2 linked regions of the Pokkaliibacter sp. MBI-7 genome follow. The protein of the gene in region 2 interacts with the protein of the main gene of each other region in a pairwise test. Links are inferred from orthologs where the notes say so. Each region holds a gene or a part of one and is shown on either strand. Other genes may lie near its edges.

Region 1 (4,071 bases), on a different replicon or contig from region 2:
GGTTGGAAAATACCTGCTCTGTCAGGCTGGCGCTCTTTTCTTCCAGCTTGGCAATCTCTTCTGTGATGTTGAAGTCATTGCTGCTGCTCACCAGACGCAGTTCGTCGATTTTAGCCTGAAGATCAGCAATAGGCTGTTCAAAATCCAGATAGTTTGGGTTCATTACTCGTTTCCGCTAATGCAGCCAGCCCCTTGGGGCGTCAATAATGGCTGCCTACCATACGCTTTTCTTGCCTGGGAGTCGAGACACCCCGACCCGTTCAAAATTTTCAACGATAGACCAGTTTTACTGACTGTTTACCCAGCTGAGACGTCAGGGATAACAGCAGTTCATCCGCTACTTTTACTCGCCAGCTCTCACCACAAACCACAAAGGCCTCAGCTTCCTGCTGCTTGTAATGGATACGAATCTGGTTGCCTTCCTGATCCCGATAGGGAGCAAGCATGGCTTGAATCGCTTGTATCTCACGAGCCTGCAGTCCTTCACAGGACAGCTTGAGCTCAAGATGCTTGGCATGTCGGGCCCGTGCCTCCTCGATAGAGAGCAAACGCTTGGCACGAACACGCAAACCGCCACTGAAGTCATCCTGACTGACATCACCTTCAATCAGAATGACAGCATCCTTACCTAACACTTCACGATGCTGATGATAGAGTTCACCAAACACCGATACCTCTACCCTGCCAGTACGGTCATCCAATGTAACAAACGCAAGGGTTTCCCCCTTTTTGCTTTTCATTGTTCGAACCCCTACCACCAGCCCGGCAAGCAACTGACTTTCACGACTGGGTTTCAGGTCTGCCAGGCGCACTTTGACCATGCCTTTGAGTTCATGCTCATAAGCATCAATAGGATGTCCTGTTACGAATAGCCCCAACGTATCTTTTTCACCATTCAGGCGTTCCTTGTCGGGCCACTCCTCCAATGACAAATAGCTGGAGTACAGGGTGTTGTGATCATTGGCAGCAATCACATCACCAAAAAGATCAAACACACCACTGTCAGAGTTACGTGCCTGCTGATCAGCAGCCTGCAGAGCATCACCAATGGCAGCCCACAATACCGCTCTGCTCGGACCAAGTTTGTCCAGCGCGCCAGAGCGAATCAACGCCTCAAGTACTCGCTTATTAAGTTTCTTCGCGCCGACCCGCTCACAGAAATCAAACAGGTCAGTGAAAGCCCCGCCACTCCGGCGCGCCTCCACAATAGCTTCGATAGGTCCTTCCCCCACCCCTTTTATCGCACCCAATCCGTAGACGACCTCACCCTTGTCATTCACGGTAAACATGAAGTCGGAAGCATTCACGTCGGGCAACACCAACGCCAGCTTCATGTTGCGGCATTCCTCTATGAGAATGACGACCTTATCCAGGTTATGCATATCCGCAGACAACACTGCGGCCATGAAAGGTGCGGGGTAATGACGCTTTAACCAGGCAGTCTGGTAGGACACCAGAGCGTATGCTGCAGAGTGAGATTTGTTAAAGCCGTAGCCAGCAAACTTTTCTACAAGATCGAAGATGTTACCCGCCAGATCCAGGCTTATATTATTGCTGGCACAACCATCAAGAAATACCGAGCGCTGCTTGGCCATTTCTTCCGGCTTTTTCTTACCCATCGCACGACGCAGAAGATCCGCACCACCCAGCGTGTACCCCGCCATCACCTGCGGGATCTGCATCACCTGCTCCTGATAGAGGATGATGCCGTACGTAGGCTCAAGTACGGGTTTGAGCGACTCCAGCTGGTAGTCCGGATGGGGCCAGGCCAGCTCTGCCCGCCCATGCTTACGGTTGATGAAGTCATCCACCATGCCAGACTGCAGAGGACCCGGGCGGAACAACGCCACCAGGGCGATGATATCTTCAAAGCAGCTGGGGAGCAGACGCTTGATCAGCTCCTTCATCCCTCGCGACTCCAGCTGGAATACTGCCGTGGTATCACCTCGCTGCATCAGCTTGTAGGTTTCGCCGTCTTCTAGATCGATACGGGCAATATCCAGAGGTGCCTTGCCCTGCTTGGCATGGATGGCATTGATTGTCTCCAATGCCCAGTTGATGATGGTCAGCGTACGCAGACCAAGAAAGTCAAACTTGACCAGTCCCGCCTCCTCAACATCGCCTTTGTCATATTGAGTGACGAGCCCAGAACCATCAGCTTCACAGTAAAGCGGGGCAAAATCCGACAACTTGGTGGGCGCTATAACCACCCCACCCGCATGCTTACCAACATTTCGGGTAATACCTTCCAGTTTGTAAGCCATTTCCATGATTTCTTGCGCTTCTTCGTCACCATTAACAAAGTCACGCAGCGCTTCCTCTTGCTCCCAAGCCTTTTTCAGGGTCATCCCCACCTCGAAAGGAATGAGCTTGGACAGCTTATCGCCAAGGCTAAAAGGCCGCCCCTGCACACGAGCAACATCTCGCACCACCGCTTTGGCTGCCATTGTACCGAAGGTAATAATCTGCGATACCGCGTTACGCCCATAACGGTTAGCAACGTAGTCGATAACCCGGTCTCGATTATCCATACAGAAATCGATATCGAAGTCAGGCATGGAGACACGTTCGGGATTGAGAAAACGTTCGAACAGCAGATCATATTTCAAAGGATCAAGATCGGTAATTTTCAATGCATAGGCAACCAGCGACCCTGCACCCGAACCACGACCTGGCCCAACCGGAATACCGTTGTCCTTACCCCATTGAATAAAGTCCATAACAATCAGAAAGTAACCGGGAAAGCCCATCTGATTGATGGTATTAAGCTCAAAATCCAGCCGTTCGACGTAAAGCTGCTTTTTCTGTGCATACTCTGGGTCATTGGCATCCAACAGACTCTGAAGACGCCATTCCAGACCTTCGTGAGAAATACGCGAGAAAAAGGAGTTAATGGTCTCCCCTTCAGGAATCGGGTAGTCCGGCAGGAAGTAAGTGCCGAGTTGAATATCGATATTACATCGACGAGCAATGGCCACACTGTTCTCCAACGCCTCAGGCAAATCAGCGAACAACTCGGCCATTTCATCTGCACTGCGCAGATATTGTTGTTGTGAATACAACTTTGGTCGCCGCGGGTCGGCCAGCGTCATACTCTGGTTGATACTGACGCGCGCTTCATGCGCCTCAAAGTCATCTTCCTTGATAAATACCACATCATTGGTCGCCACTAACGGCACCTGGAATTTCTCAGCCAGCGCCACACAGGCGTGCAAGCAATTTTCCTCGCCCTTACGTCCGGTACGCTGCACTTCGAGATAAAAACGGTCAGCAAATACACCTAACCAGAACTGCAACATGCGCTCCGCATCAGCCTGCTTGCCAGCATTCAAGGCGATACCGATTTCGCCGTATGCACCTGCCGATAACGCAATCAGACCCGCATTCTTCTCTGCCAGCCATTCGCGCTTGACTATGGCAATCCCATTCTGCTGATTAAGCTGGAAGCTCTGAGAAATCAACTCCAACAGATTGGCGTAACCCTGCTTATTCTGGATCAATAACAGCATACGAGCAGGAGGTTCACCCGCTACCTCAGCCTCAAGCCAAATATCACAACCACAAATCGGCTTGATTCCCGCCCCTTTGGCAGCTTTGTAGAATTTGACGAAAGCGCAGCCATTGGAGCGATCAGTCAAGGCAACAGCAGGCATCCCCTTGTCCCTGGAGGCATTGACCAGATCCTTGACCCTGACCAAACCATCAACAAGGGAAAATTCTGAGTGAACACGCAGATGCACAAATGCCGGTGTAGTCATGACTAGCCTTGATTATGTTCTGAGTAAAAGAAAGAGAGTATATCGCTGAAACAGTGCGGCAGGCCTAAATGGCCTCTACGGCAGCGTATCCGACAAGAGTTTTTTCACGGGAGCAAAGCTGCGCCGATGTAAAGCCGTAGGGCCGAGGGCTCTTAACGCTTGCAAATGACTGACTGTGGGGTAGCCTTTATGCTGTTCTAGCCCATAGCCAGGGTAGGTTACTGCCCACTCTTTCATAGCTCGGTCACGACTGACTTTTGCCAGAATAGAGGCAGCACTGATCGCTTCGACCTTAGCATCACCACCGACGACA
Region 2 (2,901 bases):
CCTTGTTGACGATAGCGACCGTGGCCCCCTGCAGGCGTTCCAGCACCTGTTCCGGCCGGGTGCCGGGATACTTCACGTAGCTCAGACCCGGCAGATGCAATCCACGCATATCGAGATCACCAAAATCCAGACTCGCTTCATCAAGAAAGACAATACTCGACATGGGCTCATTCGCTCCTTGGTATCGATAGAAAAGTAGGGAAACAAGATAACCGTCCGGCAGCCCCTGTGGTACAGGCACTGCACCACGCAACATCGGTCATGCAATGTTCGCCACACCACAGAGCACTGGCTCAACGAACCGCGTTACAGACCTGAAGACAGTTGGGGCAAGGCCAGATCAGCCGCCAGCGGCAGTTTGAAATGCAGCAGATCATCAGCTCGGGTCTTGCCCATATTGATGGCAATCATCGGCTTGCCCAGCTCATGGGCGCGCCGGCAAAACCGGAAGCTGGAAAACACCATCAGCGACGTACCGATCACCAGCACACCATCTGCCGCCTCCAGTGCAGCAAAAGAGCGATCAACCCGCTCGCGGGGTACATGATCACCGTAGAACACCACATCGGGCTTAAGAATGCCGTTACAGGCAGGGCAATCGACCACCCGGAAGCGACTGAAATCGATCCCATCCAGATCCGCGTCACCATCCGGCGCGGTGTCCGCGCGCATGGCCGCATAATCCGGGTTGAGCAGCGCCATGTGCTGGTGATGCTCATCCCGCGGCATCAGCAGGCCACAGGACATGCAACGAATATCAGCGGAACGCCCGTGCAGATCGACCACCTGCTGGCTGCCTGCTTTCTGATGCAGGCCATCGACGTTCTGTGTCACCAGCAACTCCACCCTGCCTCGCTGCTCCCAGTCTGCCAGCGCGCTGTGTGCGGCATTGGGCTGCGCCCGCGACATCACCGGCCAGCCCACCAGACTGCGCGCCCAAAAGCGCTGACGACAGGCTGGCTGCTTCATGAAGTCCGCGTGCTGAACGGGAGGGTTGCGCTTCCAGTTACCTTCGTGGTCACGATAGTCGGGAATTCCCGAGGCGGTGCTGATACCGGCCCCGGTAATCACAAACAGGCGAGGATGGCTGCGCAGCCAGTCGGATGTTCTGGCGAACAGCGCTTCACGGCTTTGTGCCGTTGTCACTGACTCTTCACTGCTTACTGCGTCCTGACCATTCATGCTGCTTTCCTTTATCTGACCGGCCGGCCTGAACACGCGGCTTGCTTACCAGGCGTTTTCATCCACACCCATTTTGCCGAGAAACTGCCGATGGCTGGCCATTTCTGCCTCGGTAGGCTGCAGCACCGGGATGGCTGCCTTCCGCACTACCCGACGGATAATACCGGCATCATCCTCACCTTCCCCCTCACCCGCCAGCATCAGGCTGGTCTGGCCACCGGTCATCAGCAGATACACATCAGCCAGAATCTCGGAGTCAAGCAAGGCGCCGTGCAGGGTACGCCCGGAGTTATCGACGCCCAGACGACGGCACAACGCATCGAGGTTGTTCTTCTGCCCCGGGTACATCTTGCGTGCCATCGCCAGCGTATCGGTGATGGTACAAATCTCATCGATACGCTGCAGCGCCGGGTTGTACATCTTCAGTTCATGATTGAGGAAGCCCACGTCGAAAGGTGCATTGTGGATGATCAGCTCGGCACCGGTTACAAACGCCAGAAAGTCGTCGACAACGGCAGCAAACTTGGGCTTATCAATCAGGAATTCGTCGGTAATACCGTGGACGGCCACCGCTTCCGGGTCCACCTCTCGCTCAGGATTGATATAAACGTGAAAGTGGCGGTTGGTGTGCTTGCGGTCCACCAGCTCGACACAACCGATTTCCACCAGACGATGGCCTTGCAGGGGGTCGATACCGGTGGTTTCGGTATCCAGAATTATCTGTCTCATGGGGTTCGCTCTGCTCCTGCTTCCACCGCCTCACTACCTCTAACAGACTGGGCGGAAATTATTGCGGTGGGATGAACATCAAGATGATGACCTGCAACGCAACAGGTCATCAGAAATAATAGATCAGATCACCTGGCACGTTCTTCAGCCAGCGCCTGCTCCAGTCCCTGATTGGCCAGCTGGTCTGCCAGCTCATTGCCTTCATGGCCGGCGTGGCCCTTGACCCAGTGCCAGCGCACATCATGCCGCTGGGTTTGCTCATCCAGTGCCTGCCACAAGTCCTTGTTCTTCACCGGCTCCTTGCTGGCCGTCTTCCAGCCCTTGGCTTTCCAGCCTTTCAGCCAGCTCTGAATACCCTGCTGCACATAGCGGGAGTCGGTAAACAGATCCACGGGACAGGGCCGTTTCAGTGCCCGAAGCGCTTCAATGGCAGCCATCAGCTCCATACGGTTGTTGGTCGTATGTGGTTCACCGCCACACAGCGTACGCTCCACGCCACGGTAACGCATGGCGGCTCCCCAGCCACCAGGGCCGGGGTTACCACGACAGGCGCCATCGGTATAAATCACTACTCGTTGAGATTCAGTTGTCACCTTTGGGGTTCCGCATAGCTTTGGGATTGCGCATTGAAGGTCGTGCCACAGGCATTGGCAGCAGGGGTCTGACTCGCCAGCTGGGGCGAATCGGGATCATGCTGCTGACCTCTTTGCAGGCGACGGTGACGCTGAATACGCCAAACCAGTCCGCCAACCCATGTTGACAATAATTAAGCACCGGGCCATTGAAACGATGCACAAAATGACCCTGACGATGCTCCACCCGGCAAGACAGCAGTGTCAGCCAGTCATTGAGACGGCTCTTGCTCAGCGCAGGCCAGCGCCGCAGGCGGGTAAGGCCGGCAGGATTGTACCCAACGACCACCAAATGGCCAGAAGGAATCAATGCACGAATGGCCTCACGCAGCACCTGATGAGGCTGACGGGCGAAGTC

What was found. The genes of interacting proteins can lie anywhere in the genome.
Region 1: the proteins of dnaQ (region 2) and dnaE interact in binary tests that used the Escherichia coli proteins (3 or more experiments, as listed by UniProt). The link is inferred for Pokkaliibacter sp. MBI-7 from one-to-one orthologs.

Annotation. Positions count from the first base shown.
Region 1 is NZ_JARVTG010000001.1:4,221,794-4,225,864, reverse strand. Bases 70-4,071 are described here. They hold dnaE (DNA polymerase III subunit alpha), read right to left. Parts: upstream 3,759-4,071; coding sequence 270-3,758; downstream 70-269. Other genes in these bases: rnhB (ribonuclease HII), read right to left, coding at 3,834-4,071; QCD60_RS18645 (acetyl-CoA carboxylase carboxyltransferase subunit alpha), read right to left, coding at 70-163. In the rest of the region: more of QCD60_RS18645, read right to left, coding at 1-69. UniProt on the Escherichia coli protein: DNA polymerase III is a complex, multichain enzyme responsible for most of the replicative synthesis in bacteria. This DNA polymerase also exhibits 3' to 5' exonuclease activity. The alpha chain is the DNA polymerase catalytic subunit.
Region 2 is NZ_JARVTG010000002.1:1,924,665-1,927,565, forward strand. Bases 70-2,901 are described here. They hold dnaQ (DNA polymerase III subunit epsilon), read right to left. Parts: upstream 1,912-2,901; coding sequence 1,228-1,911; downstream 70-1,227. Other genes in these bases: QCD60_RS28460 (2-hydroxyacid dehydrogenase), read right to left, coding at 70-163; QCD60_RS28465 (NAD-dependent protein deacetylase), read right to left, coding at 307-1,182; rnhA (ribonuclease HI), read right to left, coding at 2,040-2,504; QCD60_RS28480 (methyltransferase domain-containing protein), read right to left, coding at 2,494-2,901. Outside these bases: more of QCD60_RS28460, read right to left, coding at 1-69. UniProt on the Escherichia coli protein: DNA polymerase III is a complex, multichain enzyme responsible for most of the replicative synthesis in bacteria. The epsilon subunit contain the editing function and is a proofreading 3'-5' exonuclease.